DNA from 2 places in the Antribacter sp. NEAU-D49 genome. Region 1 is predicted to be linked to the other one. Evidence: predicted binding sites of a transcription regulator. Region 1 holds the regulator's gene; the other holds the start of a gene.
What was found. The regulator LexA, encoded in region 1, represses DNA repair genes until DNA is damaged. The targets are predictions, from matches to a motif close to TCGAACANNTGTTCGA.
Positions count from the first base shown of each region.

Region 2: AC060K_RS18630 (HNH endonuclease signature motif containing protein) is a predicted target of LexA. The motif match lies at 2,905-2,920, and genes of this name have one in related genera.

Region 1 covers NZ_JBXTSN010000003.1:109,612-117,321, reverse strand. The annotation lists gene AC060K_RS03880 (class I SAM-dependent methyltransferase) at 1-8, opposite strand, end outside; gene hflX (GTPase HflX) at 111-1,646, shown strand; gene AC060K_RS03870 (ATP-dependent DNA helicase) at 1,749-3,896, shown strand; gene AC060K_RS03865 (L-lactate dehydrogenase) at 3,945-4,925, shown strand; gene lexA (transcriptional repressor LexA) at 4,984-5,784, opposite strand; gene AC060K_RS03855 (LysM peptidoglycan-binding domain-containing protein) at 6,040-6,570, shown strand; gene nrdR (transcriptional regulator NrdR) at 6,698-7,198, shown strand; gene AC060K_RS03845 (DUF5302 domain-containing protein) at 7,320-7,562, shown strand.
Region 2 covers NZ_JBXTSN010000028.1:37,292-45,001, reverse strand. The annotation lists gene AC060K_RS18645 (NucA/NucB deoxyribonuclease domain-containing protein) at 1-1,656, shown strand, start outside; gene AC060K_RS18640 (hypothetical protein) at 1,807-2,391, shown strand; gene AC060K_RS18635 (hypothetical protein) at 2,415-2,756, opposite strand; gene AC060K_RS18630 (HNH endonuclease signature motif containing protein) at 3,136-4,581, shown strand; gene AC060K_RS18625 (hypothetical protein) at 4,621-4,857, opposite strand; gene AC060K_RS18620 (FAD-dependent oxidoreductase) at 5,122-6,813, shown strand; gene AC060K_RS18615 (alpha/beta fold hydrolase) at 6,786-7,514, opposite strand; gene AC060K_RS18610 (helix-turn-helix transcriptional regulator) at 7,623-7,710, shown strand, end outside.

The DNA.
Region 1 (7,710 bases):
TCCGTCACCGGACGATCCTACGGCGGGCTCCAGGAAAGGCATGGCACCGGGACTTCCTGCCGTGGGATCCTTGTTGTACGAAGCATTACCCCCTGGATGGAAGGCAGTACATGACCCACACCCCGACGAACCCCAGCGCGCCGCTCGGCGAGGAGCCGCACGACGACCTGCGCGACGCCCAGGCGATCGCCAACGACGTGGTGGCCCGGGTGCTCGCTCGGGCAGGGACGGCTCGGTCGGACGGCGAGACCGTCCACATGGAGCACGACGGCGAGCAGCTGGACCTCGAGGAGCGCGTGGCCCTGCGCCGCGTGGCCGGCCTGTCGACCGAGCTCCAGGACGTCACCGAGGTCGAGTACCGGCAGCTGCGCCTCGAGCGCGTGGTGCTCGTCGGCGTCTACGCCGGCGGCGAGGCCGCGGCCCAGGACGCCGAGATCTCGCTCCGTGAGCTCGCGGCTCTCGCCGAGACGGCGGGCTCCCAGGTGCTCGACGGCCTGCTGCAGCGGCGCCAGAAGCCCGACCCCAGCACCTACCTCGGCTCCGGCAAGGCGGCGGAGCTGGGCCAGCTGGTCCTCGCGGTCGGCGCCGACACCGTGGTGGTCGACGGCGAGCTGGCCCCCTCCCAGCGCCGCGCGCTGGAGGACGTGATCAAGGTCAAGGTCGTGGACCGCACGGCGCTGATCCTCGACATCTTCGCGCAGCACGCCAAGTCGCGGGAGGGCAAGGCGCAGGTGGAGCTGGCCCAGCTCGAGTACCTGCTGCCGCGCCTCCGCGGCTGGGGCGAGTCCATGTCCCGGCAGGCCGGTGGCCAGGTCGGTGGCGCGGGCGCGGGCATGGGGTCGCGCGGTCCCGGTGAGACCAAGATCGAGCTGGACCGCCGCCGCATCCGCAACCGGATGGCCAAGCTGCGCCGCGAGATCGACGCGATGAAGCCTGCACGGGACACCAAGCGGCTGTCGCGCAAGCGCAACGCGATCCCTGCCGTGGCGATCGCCGGCTACACCAACGCCGGCAAGTCCTCGCTGCTCAACGCGCTGACGGACGCGGGGGTGCTCGTGGAGAACGCCCTGTTCGCCACGCTGGACCCGACGGTCCGGCGCACCCAGACGGAGGACGGTCGTGTCTACACGCTGGCCGACACCGTCGGCTTCGTGCGGCACCTGCCCCATCAGCTCGTCGAGGCGTTCCGCTCCACGCTCGAGGAGGTGGGCGACGCCGACCTGCTGCTGCACGTGGTCGACGCCTCGCACCCCGACCCGGAGAGCCAGATCGCGGCGGTCCGCGAGGTGCTGTCCGAGATCCCGGGCATCGCCGACGTGGCCGAGGTCGTCGTCCTGAACAAGGCCGACGTGGCCGACCCGGCGGTCGTGGGGCGCATCCAGCGTCGCGAGAAGCGCACGGTGGTGGTCAGCGCCCACACCGGTGAGGGCATCGCGGAGCTCCGCGGCGTCATCGCCGATGCGCTGCCCCGGCCCGACGTCGAGATCGACCTCGTGGTGCCCTACTCGCGCGGCGACCTGGTGCACCGCGTGCACGAGGGCGGCGAGATCGACCATGAGGAGCACGTCTCCGCGGGGACGGCGCTGCGGGGCCGGGTGGACGCCCAGCTCGCGGCCGAGCTGGAGCGGGTCGCGGTCCGCGCCTGACCCGCCCCGCCGTGGGTACGGAATGGTCGCCTCTCCGCTCGGAGGGGCGACCATTCGCGTACCCACAGCGAGGGTGTCGGTGGGCGCCCGTAGGATCATCGAGTGACAAGCCTCGACGACCTCCAGGACTCTCCCGCCGCTGCGCAGGCCCCCGGCGCGGGCGACGTCCCGGACGTCGCGACGCTGCTCGAGCTGGCCGTCGGAGAGCTCGGTGGCAGCCCGCGCGACGGCCAGCGCCAGATGGCGGAGGCGGTCGCCGAGGCGGTGGACACGTCCACGCACCTGCTGGTCCAGGCGGGCACCGGTACCGGAAAGTCGCTGGGCTACCTCGTGCCCGCGGTGCGCCACGCGGTGGCCGCGGAGAGCCGCGTCATCGTGTCCACGGCCACGCTCGCGCTCCAGCGTCAGGTCATCACCCGTGACCTCCCTCTCGTCGCGCGTGCGGTCGCGCCGCGCCTGCCGCGGGAGCCGCGCATCGCACTCCTCAAGGGCTGGCACAACTACCTGTGCGTGCACAAGGTGGGCGGCGGCTATCCCGTGGACGAGCCCACGCTCTTCGACCTTCCGGGCGGCGAGGAGCACCCCGCGGTGCCCGACGCCGGGGTGGCGGCCGGGCCGGGCGGTCCCGGTGCCAAGCGGCGCGGCAAGCGGGACGACGGCGCCACGCTGGCCGACCACGTGCGCCGCCTCCACGAGTGGGCCGGCGAGTCCGACACGGGCGACCGCGACGACCTGGTTCCCGGTGTGCCGGACCGCGCCTGGCGCCAGGTCTCGGTGACGGCGCTGGAGTGCTTGGGGCAGCGGTGCCCCATGCTCGCCGAGTGCTTCCCCGAGCGGGCGCGAGCCGCGGCCCGCGAGGCCGACGTGGTGGTGACCAACCACGCGATGCTCGGGATCGCGGTCTCGGGCAGCCCCAACGTGCTGCCGGAGCACGACGTGGTGATCGTGGACGAGGCGCACGAGCTCGTGGACCGCGTGACGGCCGCGGCCACCGTCGAGCTCTCCATGGCGTCGGTGGAGCACGCCTCCCGGCTTGCCCGGCGGCACGGGGGAGCGGAGACCACGGCGCTCGACGCGGCGGCGCAGGCCCTCGGCACGCTCCTCGTGACCGCCCCGGCGGAACGGTTCCCCGATGGTCTGCCCCAGGCTCTGCACACGGCCGTGGGCGGCATCCGCGACGCGGCCCGCGAGGTGCTGACCCGGCTCAAGCCCGAGGCGGCGGGACCGGGCAAGGCGGGCGGGGCGTCGTCGGGCAGCCAGGGTGACCCCGGGCTCAAGATGGCCCAGGGTGCCATGCTCGCGCTCTTCGAGACGGCGGAGCGCATGGCGGCCGAGGACACGAGCCACGACGTGCTGTGGTGCTCGCGCCCGGACGCCGCGTGGGGCGGGTTCGCCGACGGTGTCACCCGGCTGCACGCGGCCCCGCTGCACGTCTCGGGGCTGATCCGGACGCACCTGCTGGCGGAGTCCACGGGGGTCTTCACGTCGGCCACCCTGGCGCTCGGCGGCACGTTCGAGCCGGTGGCCGGCTCGCTCGGCCTGGGCAGGGCCACCCTGGGCGACGGGGAGGCGGCCGCGGACGCGCCGAGGTGGAAGGGCCTGGACGTGGGGAGCCCGTTCGACTACCCGCGGCAGGGCATCCTCTACATCGCCCGGCACCTGCCGGCCCCCGGTCGAGAGCCCACCACCGAGGCGCAGCTCGACGAGATCGCCGAGCTCGTCGGGGCCGCGGGCGGCCGCACGCTCGGGCTCTTCTCCTCCCGCCGGGCTGCCACGGCGGCGGCGGAGGCGATGCGTGAGCGGCTCGACGTCCCGATCCTGTGCCAGGGCGACGACCAGCTCCCCACGCTCGTCCGGGAGTTCGCCGAGGACCCGGCCACCTGCCTGTTCGGGACGTTGTCGCTGTGGCAGGGCGTCGACGTGCCGGGACCGTCGTGCCAGCTCGTGCTCATCGACCGCATCCCGTTCCCGCGGCCTGACGACCCGGTCAAGGCCGCCCGCGCGCGGGCCGTCGAGCAGGCGGGGGGCAACGGCTTCATGGCCGTCTCGGCGGCGCACGCCGCGCTGCTCCTGGCGCAGGGCGCGGGACGGCTCGTCCGGACCACCGCCGACCGCGGGGTGGTCGCCGTCCTGGACCCGCGGCTGTCGACCGCCCGCTACGCGTCGTTCCTCACGCGGTCGATGCCCGGCTTCTGGCCCACGAACGACCCGGCCCTGGTCCGCGCTGCGCTCACCCGGCTCGACACCTAGCCTGAACGGGACCTCGCGAACCGTCCGGACCTGTCCGAGGAGGACCTCTTGAACGCAGCCGTCCCAGGAACGCACGGATCCGGCCGGACCACCAAGCTGGCGGTCGTCGGCGCGGGCGCCGTGGGCTCGACCCTGGCGTACGCGGCGCTCGCACGCGGCTCGGCCCGGACCATCGCGCTGATGGACGTCAACAAGGCCAAGGTCGAGGCCGAGGTGCTCGACCTCCGGCAGGGCCTCATGTTCACGCCCCAGGCGGAGGTGATCGGGTCCGACGACGTCGCGGTGTGCGAGGGCGCCGACGTGGTGGTGGTGACCGCGGGGGCCAAGCAGAAGCCCGGCCAGACGCGGCTCGACCTGGCCGAGGCGACGATCGCGCTCACGCGCAAGATCCTGCCCGGGCTGGTCGAGGTGGCACCCGACGCCGTCTACGTCATGGTCACCAACCCCGTCGACGTGGTGACCTACGCGGCCCTCAAGATGTCGGGGCTGCCCCGTGAGCGTCTCTTCGGGTCCGGGACGGTGCTGGACTCCTCACGGCTGCGGGTGGTGCTCGCCGAGCGGTGCGGCGTCGCCGTGGGCAACGTGCACGCGTACATCGCGGGGGAGCACGGTGACTCCGAGATCGCCCTGTGGAGCTCGGCCACGATCGCGGGCGTGCCGCTGCTGGAGTGGACGCCCTTCGCGGGCTCGTCGCCGCTCGACGCCCAGGCCCGGGAGGACGTGCACCGCGACGTCGTGGACTCCGCCTACCGGATCATCGCCGGGAAGGGCGCCACCAACTATGCCGTGGGGCTCGCGGCCACCCGGATCATCGAGGCCGTCCTCAACGACGAGCACCGGGTGATGCCGGTGTCGTCGCTGCTCGACGACTTCTACGGCATCAGCGACGTGTGCCTCTCGGTGCCGTCGCTCGTCGACCGGCGGGGCGTCACGGAGAACGTTCCGGTGCCGCTGTCGGACGAGGAGCTTGCCGGCCTGCGCGCGTCGGCGGAGAGCATGCGGGCGGTGCAGAAGCGGTTCGGGCTGTAGGACGAGGAAGGCGCCGGGGCAGTGCGTTCGTCGCACCGCCCCGGCGCTTCCCGTCCCTTCAGAGGCTGCGCAGGACCGCCACGACCCGGCCCAGCACCTGCGCGTCGTCGCCCGGGATGGGGCTGTACGCCGCGTTGTGGGGCAGCAGCCAGATGTGCCCGTCCGCCTTCTTGAACGTCTTGACGGTGGCCTCGCCGTCGATCATGGCCGCCACCACCTCGCCGTTCTCGGCCACCGGCTGGCGGCGCACCACCACCCAGTCACCGTCGCAGATCGCGGCGTCGATCATGGAGTCACCGGCCACCTTGAGCAGGAACAGCTCGCCGTCGCCCACGAGCTGGCGGGGGAGCGGGAACACGTCCTCGACCAGCTGCTCGGCCAGGATGGGGCCACCGGCCGCGATGCGGCCGACGAGCGGCACGTACGACGGCGACGGCAGCCGCTCGTCGTCGCTCGCCGTGGCTGCGCCCCAGTGCTGCTCGGCGGGCGCCGGCGTGCCGGCGGAGGTGTTCGAGCCGCCCGGGTCCACGACCTCCATCGCCCGCGGGCGGTTGGGGTCGCGCCGGAGGAAGCCCTTGCGCTCGAGCGCCATGAGCTGGTGCTTCACGCTTGAAGGGCTCGCCAGCCCCACCGCCTCACCGATCTCGCGCATCGTCGGCGGGTAGCCCCGGGTCTCGACAGAGTGCTGGATGGTCTCGAGCACACGCCGCTGGCGCGGCGTCAGCCGGTCGGCCGCGGCGCCGAGCTCGCGCACCTCGGCGAGCCCCTCCCCGGCCGGGGTCTCCCTGTCGAGCGTGGCGACACTGCTCAGGGCAGCGTCCACGGCCGTGCCGCCGTCGTTGCCGTCGCGTCCGGTCATGACTGAACCCCTCCTGCCCGCGCCGCGCCCGTGTGACGCCGCACCGAATGTGATGCCGCCTACCTGGTGCCACCTGTCGCCAATCCGACATATGTCACCTCGTTGCGCCTCCCACTCTAGGTCACGCTCCGCAATCCATCAAACGAATGTTCGAGCGTGTCTCGACACGGGCGGTCGGTCGTGCTACACAATGGTACGAGCGTTCGACGAACAAGCGTTCTACGCACGTCAGTTCGATCCACGATGGAGGAAGTCATGGGGGCGACGACCATGAGCCCGGCCCGGAGCACCGCGAAGGTGCGTCCGCACCGGGGCGAGCGGCACCTGTACCTCGTCCCGCCGGCCGCGGAGGCCCCGCGGCAGCGGCCTCGGGTCGTGCACCGCGCCGGTGAGCGGCCCTCCGCTGTGCGGCCCGTGCCGACGCCGGCTCCGGTGCCGGCTCCGGCTCCCGAGACCGCGCCGGCTGCGCAAGGGCTCGCGACCCGGCTCGGGCTCGACGGCCTGCGGCTGACCCGTCGCGGTCGTGCGGTCCTGGTGCTGCTCGCGGCGCTCCTCCTCGCCCCGGCTGCCACCTGGGGCGCCACGGCGGTGGCCAGCTCCGCGGAACCTGGCGTCGAGGTTCAGGTGCACGCCGTCCAGCCGGGCGAGTCGCTCTGGGACTACGCCGCCGCGCTCACCGCTCCCGGCGAGGATGTCCGCTCGGCGGTCGCGCGGATCCAGGACCTCAACGACCTGGACGACGCCACGCTCCGCGTCGGTCAGGTGCTCCTCCTGCCGGTGGAATGAGTCACACGGTGGCGGGCGACCAGCCGATATGTTGCGTCGATGTTGCACGGGGGTGGTTTGCCCGCTTACGGTCAAGGCGCGACCGGGGTGCACCCGGTCGATGACCCGACCCCGCAGGAGTGAAGCGATGCACTGTCCGTTCTGCCGCCATGCGGACTCGCGCGTGGTGGACTCGCGGACCGCGGACGACGGCGCGTCCATCCGCCGACGTCGCCAGTGCCCCAGCTGCAACCGCCGGTTCACCACCATCGAGACCGCCAGCCTGTCCGTGGTCAAGCGCTCCGGGGCGACGGAGCCCTTCAGCCGCGACAAGATCATGGCCGGGGTGCGCAAAGCCTGCCAGGGGCGGCCGGTGAGCGAGGACGACCTCGCCCTGCTCGCCCAGCGGGTCGAGGAGACGCTGCGCAGCAACGGCAGTGCCGAGATCGACGCGTACGAGATCGGGCTGGCGATCCTGGGGCCGCTGCGCGAGCTCGACGTCGTGGCCTACCTGAGGTTCGCGAGCGTGTACCAGGCGTTCGACTCGCTGGAAGACTTCGAGAGCGCGATCACGTCGCTCCGGGCGGAGCGGGAGGCTCGCACCGGTGAGCCCGCTGCGACGGACGACGTGCCGGCGGGAACCGCCTGAGTCGCGGATCATGGCGCTGGGTGCCTGCGGATATTCGTTGGCGCGGGCGCGTCCCGTGGGGCACGCTGGTCAGCGGACGGGCCCGCGCCGAGGGACCCCCCGAGTTGAGGAGGTGTTCGGCATGACGTCAGTCGACGGAGCTGCCGGCGAGGAGAGGGCGGCCGGTACGGCTGCCGAGGACGCGGCCGCGGAAGGTCGCCCCACCACGCCGAGCGAGGACATGAAGGCCAAGTTCAAGGCGGCGCTGGACCGCAAGAACGCGGCGAGCCACCGCACGTCCGACGGCGATGCGAACACGGGCTCCGTGCACGCGTCCGAGACCGCCGGACCGGTGCAGAAGATGTTCCGCCGCAAGTCCGGCTGAGCCTTCGGTACAGAGGCCGCCGACCTGGTGAAAGCCGGGTCGGCGGCCTCTGGCTTCCCTGCTGGCGGGTGTAAAGCATCCATATGGGTGAATCCTTGACCTGGATGTGGCATTTGGGTGAACCTGTAGGGGTTTGCTCCGCCGGTGG
Region 2 (7,710 bases), on a different contig from region 1:
TCGGTGAACGACCCACGGATGAACGAGGTGGCAGAGCACATCCGGTGCGCTCAGGCGGAGCCGTACTGCGAGCGGGACGGCGCGCCCTACCAGACGTACCCGCGAGAGGGCCACGAAAAGGTCATCCCCGGCGAGTACTCGCCCAGCGACCGGGACGAGGAGTTCGCGCTGAACCGGATCCGGACGGGTGAGGTGGCGCCGGACCCCTCGTACTCCGAGAACGTCAAGAGGCGAAAGGCCGAGTGCTCCGAGCTTCCCTTGCACGTCTACGACCCGGTCGCCGGACAGCAGTGCGACGAGTACCCCTTCGCGTCGGTGGCGGAAGGGCTGTCGCACCGAGACTGGGACTACTCCCTGCAGGGCGTCTCGAAGGACGACAACGAGTGTGCCGGCCGCGCCCTGCAGCACTACTACCGGATCGACCGGATCCTCAGGGCGTACCGCGACCAGGTCGGCGACCTCCACAAGGTGGACCCGTTCTTCGTCGACATCACCGACGATCCGCTGGTCGAGATCCCGGGGAACTGCGAGCCGGTCGGTCCCGGTGAGGGCGACGACGCCGTCGTCGTGCCGCCGGTGAACCTTCCGCCCACCGTCGACGCGGGACCTGACGTGGCCGGCGACGAGGGCTCGCCCGTGCAGCTCGGCGGTTCGGCGAGCGACCCCGAGGACGCGAGCCTGCAGCTCTCGTGGCGGGCCACGCCCGGCCCCGGCGTCGACCCCGGCGCGACGTGCTCCTTCAGCACCACTGTGAGCCTCGAGCCCTCCGTGTCCTGCACGGATGACGGGACGTTCACCGTGACGTTGACGGCCAGCGACGGGGTGAGTGCGGTGAGTGACAGCGCCACGCTGACGCTCGCGAACGTGGCGCCGGACTTCGGGCCCCCGCTCGTACCGACGGCTGTGCCCGGCACGCCGGTCGCGGCCGCTGCCGTCGCGACGGACGAGCCGATCGACACCCCTGGCGTGGTGCAGCCGCAGCCCTGGCAGGCGTTCCGGGCGGGTACGGAGGTGAACCTGGTCGCCCGGTTCGCGGAACCGGGCGCCAACGACACCCACACCTGTGTCACCGACTGGGACGACGGCACCACGTCGAGCTACGTACCCACGGATCTGGCGTGCCGCGCCACGCACGTCTTCGAGCACCCCGGGATGTACACGATCGAGACTGCGGCGCTGGACGACGACACCGGGTCGGGGGCGGTCGAGGTCATGGTGGTGGTCTACGACCCTGACGCCGGGTTCGCCACCGGCGGAGGCTTGTACGACGACGGAGGCGCCCGTGCGCACTTCCAGCTCAACCCCAAGTACCACCCGCACGACGAGGGCCCGGTGCCGAGCCTCGGCAAGGTCCGGTACCGGGTGCCGGGACTGCTCGACCTCGAGTCCACCGCGTTGGAGTGGCTCGTCGTCACGCCCGCGGACCTGGTGGCGGTCAAGGGGGTGGGGACGGTCGACGACGAGTCCGGCTACGGCTTCGTCGTCTATGGCGACGCGAACGATCCGGACCGGCTGCGTGTGACGGTGTGGCCTCTTGGCGCGGGCGCGTACCCGGCCGCCACGATCACTCACGACACGGCACCGGGTGCCGACTACGACCTCGACCGTGCGGAGCTCGAGCAGATCATGAACGGTTCGATCCACGTGGCGAGCTGAAGGTGGTGGCGCTCACCGGACTGCCTGGCTGCTTCGGGCGGCCTGGCCACTGCGGGTGGCCTGGCCACTGCGGGTGGCCTGGCCACTGCGGGTGGCCTGGCCACTGCGGGTGGCCTGGCCACTGCCGGGCGGCGGTGCCACCCTGGACGTATGGCGACGTGGCAATGGCACACCACCGAAGGTGACCCTGCCCGGGTCGCGACCCTGCTGCCCGGGTCTGGGTACACCACGGCAGGACCGCTCCTGCACTACGCGCGCGTCGCGCTGGCGAACCAGGGCTGGACCGTTCGGGCCCTCGACTGGCTGGAGCGCCCCGACACGGCCACGGCCCGCTCCGTCTACAACATCGCGGTGTCCGACGGCGGAGGGTCGGCCCTCCCGGGCGCGCGCCACCTGGTCGTGGCCAAGTCGCTCGGCACGCTCGCGCTGCCGGCGGCGGCCCGGCTCGGGGTGCCCGGGGTGTGGCTGACGCCCGTGCTGACCGGCCCCTCCGCGGACGAGGTCCGGGCCGCGGTGATCGACCTCGGGGCGGCCGACCTGCTGGTCGGCGGCACGGCGGACCAGCTCTGGGACGGTGCCGTGGCCGCCACGTCCGCGGCGCAGGTGCTGGAGATCCAGGGTGCGGACCACAGCCTGGAGATCGAGGGCGGGTGGCGTCAGTCGCTGGCGGTCCTGGAACAGGTGACGGCGGCGATCGAGGAGGTCGCGCGGTCGGTCGGCGGGGATCAGGCGTAGATCGCTGCGGATTGCGGCACCGATCAGCGGTACTCCGCGACCACCTCGATCTGCCCGACGATGTTCTGGTTGAGCTCGTCGAGGTCCTCCGCGGGGATCCAGTACTCGAGGATCGTCTGACCGCCGGCCTGCTGGACCTCGTACCGGTCGAGGAAGCCCTTCGCCACCTCGAACCGGGTCACGTAGCCGACGCCGCTGGCCTTGACGTTCCAGTCACGCGCGATGCGCGTCGCGTAGTCCTCGTTCAGCACCGGGTAGAAGATCGGCTGGTCCGGGAGCCGCGGTGGCCAGGTGCGCCAACCGGACTCCTCGACGAGCGCCAGCTCCTGCGGCCCTGTCGGCCGCCACAGCGTCACAGTCTCCATGCGGGGATTGTGGCGTCCTTGAAGAGAACCGCCGAGGTGATTTCGGGGAGACCTCTGCGTCGCTCGTGACGGTGGTGTGGGGGTGGGAGGCCGACCACAGGTCGTGGTTTCGGGGTTCTGTGCACAGATTGGCTGGTCAGCGGGCCGTCAGAACGCGTGTTCGATAGGATGGGGAGGGTCAGGAACGGCCGGATCATGCGGGTTTCGAGGGGGTGCGGGGATGGTCGTCGGAGCGATCGGTACGCGTGTCTCTGTGCCCGGGACGGGCCTGGCAGGGACTGACGCTGGGTCCGGCACGGACGCCACGGTGCCCCGTGCGACGCCCGCACCCGCGGGACTGTCCTCTGCCGGGCCTGTCACTGGGCGTTCGTTTGAGGTCGTGCTCGCGGACCTGGAAGCGGTCGCGGATGAGCTGGTCGCGGTGGCCGGGCCGGGGGCGCTGGACGCCCTGGAGGTGGCGGGCGGGTTGGTGGTCGCGCGGCTGGTCGAGGCGGGGACCCGGGTCCGGACCCTGACGAGCCGGTTGGACACGTTGCGCCTGTCGTTCCTGCCCCGGGTCGAGGCCGACGGGCGGTGGGGCACCGGGTCGGGGGCCGGGGCGAGGTCGTTCGCGACCTGGCACGCCGCGACGAGCAACATCTCCGTGCCCAGCGCCCGGCGTGAGGTCCGTGCCGCCCGGGTCCTGGACCAGGACCTGCCCGCCACGAGGGCCGCGGCCCTGGCCGGGACCCTCGGCCCCGACCACCTGACGATCCTGGTCAACGGGGCCCCCACCAGCCCGGCCCGCAAGGCGGCACTGGCAGCCCCCCTGCCCGGCACCGGGCCCGTGCCCGGCCCCGACGGCCCCTTCGGCCCGGACGGTCCGGCGGACGGCCCCGACGCCCCGGCGGGCGGTCCGGGCGCGGACGGTGTGGAGGCGGTCTCGGGTGAGATGTTCCTCCTGGCCCAGGCCCGCGCGCACCGGCCCGCGCAGTTCCGGCGGCTGGTGGCCCGGTTCGCGACCGTGACCGACCCGGACGCGGACGAACGCGGTCACACCCACGCGCGCGACCGGGAGCACCTGGAGCTGTCCAAGACGTTCGGCGGGTACCACCTGAACGGGTTCCTGACCGACGAGCACGGCCTGACCCTCGCCACCGCCCTGAACTCCGTCATCCGACCCCCCACCCCCGACACCGCACGCACCACCACCCAACGCCGCGCCCAAGCCCTGGCAGACCTGGCCCGCATCGTCCTGGACAACGGCCACACCGGCACCGGCGCCGCAGTACGCCCCCACCTGACCGTCACCGTCTCCTGGACCGAGCTGCAGACCCTGGCCGCCCGCACCGGCAACACCCTCACCGGCCTCGGAAGCTTCAGGGACACCCAGAGCGCGAGCACGGGCGGGGCGGTGTTCACCGAGACCGGCACCCCCGTCCCCCCAGCCCTGCTCGCCAAGATCGCCTGCGACAGTCAGGTCACCCGGGTCGTGTTCGGCCCCGAGTCACAGGTCCTGGACGTGGGCCGCACCCGCAGAACCATCACCGGCGAGCTCCGCCGCGCCGTCATCGCCCGCGACCGGCACTGCACCTGGCCCGGCTGTGACGAACCACCCTCCCGCTGCGAAGTCCACCACGCCACCCACCACTGGGCCGCCGGCGGCCACACCAGCGTCCCCAACAGCGCCCTGCTCTGCTGGCACCACCACAACCACGTCGACACCAACAACATCACCATGACCCACCACAACGGCACCTGGACCTTCACCGACCATCACGGCAAACCCATCACCGAGCCCCGACCCTGGCGACGACTGGCGACGACTGGCGATAGCCGGCGATGACGGGCCCCGCGCTGCCGTCGGTCCCCGGCAACCCCTCCGTCAGCTCCGGCTCGGAGGCGGCATCGGCTGGGTGCGGGCGTCCTCGTCATACTCGGAGAGCTCCTCGGACCGGGTCGTCTGGACGGTGCTCTCGGGATCGACGCCCTCGGAGCCCAGGCCACCGGCGTTGCCGCCAGGTTCGCCCGTCGACTCCTCCAGGCTCTCGGGGCCCATGCCTTCCCGTCCGCCCGACTGCAGCGGCTCCTGCGGCTCGAACTCTTCAGCGTTCTCGGTCATCTCGACTCCTCGCTGCGGTGCTTGGGAGGCCGGCCCACGCCGGCCGTTCGGGCGCATGGCGCCCGCGGGAAACATATGCCGGGCGGCGCCGACTCGCGATGCGTGAGATCTGCGGGCAGGTTCCGCGCAGATGAACAGCAGGTGACGGCGCTCCGCCCCGCTTGCGCGCCTGTATTGAACGCTGTCAACATAGAGACACGTCGATACAGACCGCCAGGGCCCGCGCCCGCCCACGACATTCCGAGCAGACCTGAGGTAGCCGCGATGAGCACGTCGTCCCCGCTGAAGATCGTTGTCGTCGGGTCGGTCGCCGCCGGCACGTCGGCCGCGGCCAAGGCCCGTCGCAACACCGAGACGGCGCAGATCGCCGTCTACGAGCGTGACCACGACATCTCCTACTCCGGCTGCGGGCTGCCGTACTTCGTCGGCGGTGAGGTCGCCGACATCGACGAGCTCACCCCCCGCGACGCTGCGTGGTTCAAGGCCCGGTACGACGTCGACGTGCTCACCGGTCACGAGGTCGTCGCCGTCGACTCGGCGGCCCGTACCGTCACGGTGCGCGAGCTGGCGACGGACCGCGTCGTCGTCGACACCTACGACGAGCTGGTACTCGCGACGGGCGTGCGCGCGGTCGTGCCGCCGGTCCCCGGCATCGATGCCCCCGGCGTGTTTTCCGTGCGCACCCCCAGCGACGCCCGGGCGATCCGCGGCTGGATCGAGTCCACCGGCGCTGCGCGCGCCGTCGTGGTCGGGGCGGGGTACATCGGGCTCGAGATGACCGAGCAGCTCGTGGGGCTGGGTCTCGAGGTCACGGTCGTCGAGGCTCTCGACCACGCAATGCCGCGGATGGACCCGGACATGTCCGCGCGGGTCGACGCCGAGCTCCGCAAGCACGGGGTGGACCTGCGCCTGGCCACCAAGGTCGTCGGGATCGACGGGAACGATGACGGCGTGACAGGCGTCGCGGTCCAGGGTCCGACGGGCGGCACCGAGCGCGTCGGGGCCGACCTCGTGATCGTCTCCGTCGGCGTGCGTCCCACCGTGGACCTGGCGGTGCAGGCGGGCGCGCGGCTCGGCCCCACCGGCGCCGTCGCCGTCGACCGGCGCCAGCGCACCAGCGTGGAGCACGTGTGGGCGGTCGGCGACGTGGCGGAGTCGTTCCATGTCGTCACCGGCGAACCGGTCTGGGTCCCGCTCGGCTCCACCGCCAACAAGACCGGCCGCATCGCGGGTGACGCCATGACGGGCGGGCCGCTGGAGCACCGCGGCATCCTCGGTACGTCGATCGTGCGGGTCTTCGACGTCGGTGTGGCGCAGACAGGGCTCACCGAGCGTCAGGCGCGGGAGGCGGGCTATGACGTCGAGGTGCTGCACAACCTCAAGCCCGACCGCCCCGAGTACCTCGGCGGTACGCCGCTGATCCTCAAGGCTGTCGCCGACCGCGCGAGCGGACGCCTCCTCGGTGCCCAGGCGATCGGCGCCTCCGGGGCGGACAAGCGCATCGACGTGCTCGCCACGGCGATCACCTACGGTGCCGACGTGGCCGACCTGTTCCACCTCGACCTGGCCTACTCGCCCACCTACGCGACCACCAAGGACCCGGTCCACTACACCGGTATGGCCCTGACGAACGCGATCCACGGGACGGCACCGCTGATCACGCCGGCGGAGCTGTCCCGGCGGCGCGCCCAGGGAGAGTGCATCCAGGTGGTCGACGTGCGGTCCGCCAAGGACCGCGCCCGGTCGGCGGTCCCTGACTCCGTCCACATCCCGCTCAAGGAGCTGCGCCGGCGGGCGGGCGAGCTCGACCCCGCCCTGCCCACCGTGACGTACTGCAACAAGGGCGTCACCGGGAACGCCGGCCAGAACGTGCTGCGCAACCTCGGGTTCGACGACGTCGCGAACCTTTCGGGCGGCAACCAGAACTATCAGTCGTTCGAGGCCTCGCCGGCCTGAGACGTCGCCGTAGCAGAGACCGCCTCGGCCGCCTGAGCCAGGAGCCGCGCGAGCGCTGCCGGCTGCGTGAACATGGGCCAGTGGCCGGAGTCGAGGTCCACGAGGTCCACGTGCTTCGCGCGCTCGAGCTCGGGCACGTCGCCGGAGCCGATCCACTCCCGGGCCTGGGCGGGGGAGAACTCAGCGCACACGACGGTGACGGGCACCTCGAACCTCCGCTCGTCCGTCAAGCGCACCACGCCCCTGGCCACGCCCTCGGGTACCGGGATCGCCGTGGTGGCCATGGCGTGCCGGGTGTCCTCGTCGAGGTCCGCGGAGCTCGGACCCTCGAACGGGGCCCAGCCCGGGAACGGCATGACGCCGTCGGTCACCTCGAAGAGGTCCGCGAACGGCTTGCCGTCGTCCCAGGGGAAGCCGCCCACGAGCGCCGCACCGGCGACGTCCTCCGGCCGGCGGTCGGCGGCCAGCCACGCGAGAGTGCATGCGGCGGAGTGACCCACCACGAGCGGCTTCCCCGCGGCGGCGTCGACGGCCGCGAGCACGGCGCCCACCTGGTCGTCGAGCGTGGCAGACGTCGTGCCGGCGCCCTGGCCCGGGAGCGTCACGGGCGTGGCGCGGTGCCCGAGCGCCTCGAGCTCAGGAACAACGTCGTCCCAGGCCGACGCGTCGAGCCACAGTCCGGCGATGAGGAGGATGTCCATGATGAGTGTCTTTCTCTCGTGCGGTCCGGAAGTCCTTCAGGACCTACGCTAGAACCGATTCCGGACGATCTACTTCCGGTACGCCAAAACTCGTTCTAGCCTCGTCGGATGGCCACCGAGCTCAGCCCCACCGCGCGGGCGCTCCGCGCGCTCGACCTGCTCCAGAACCGGCCCGGCACCACGGCGGACGAGCTCG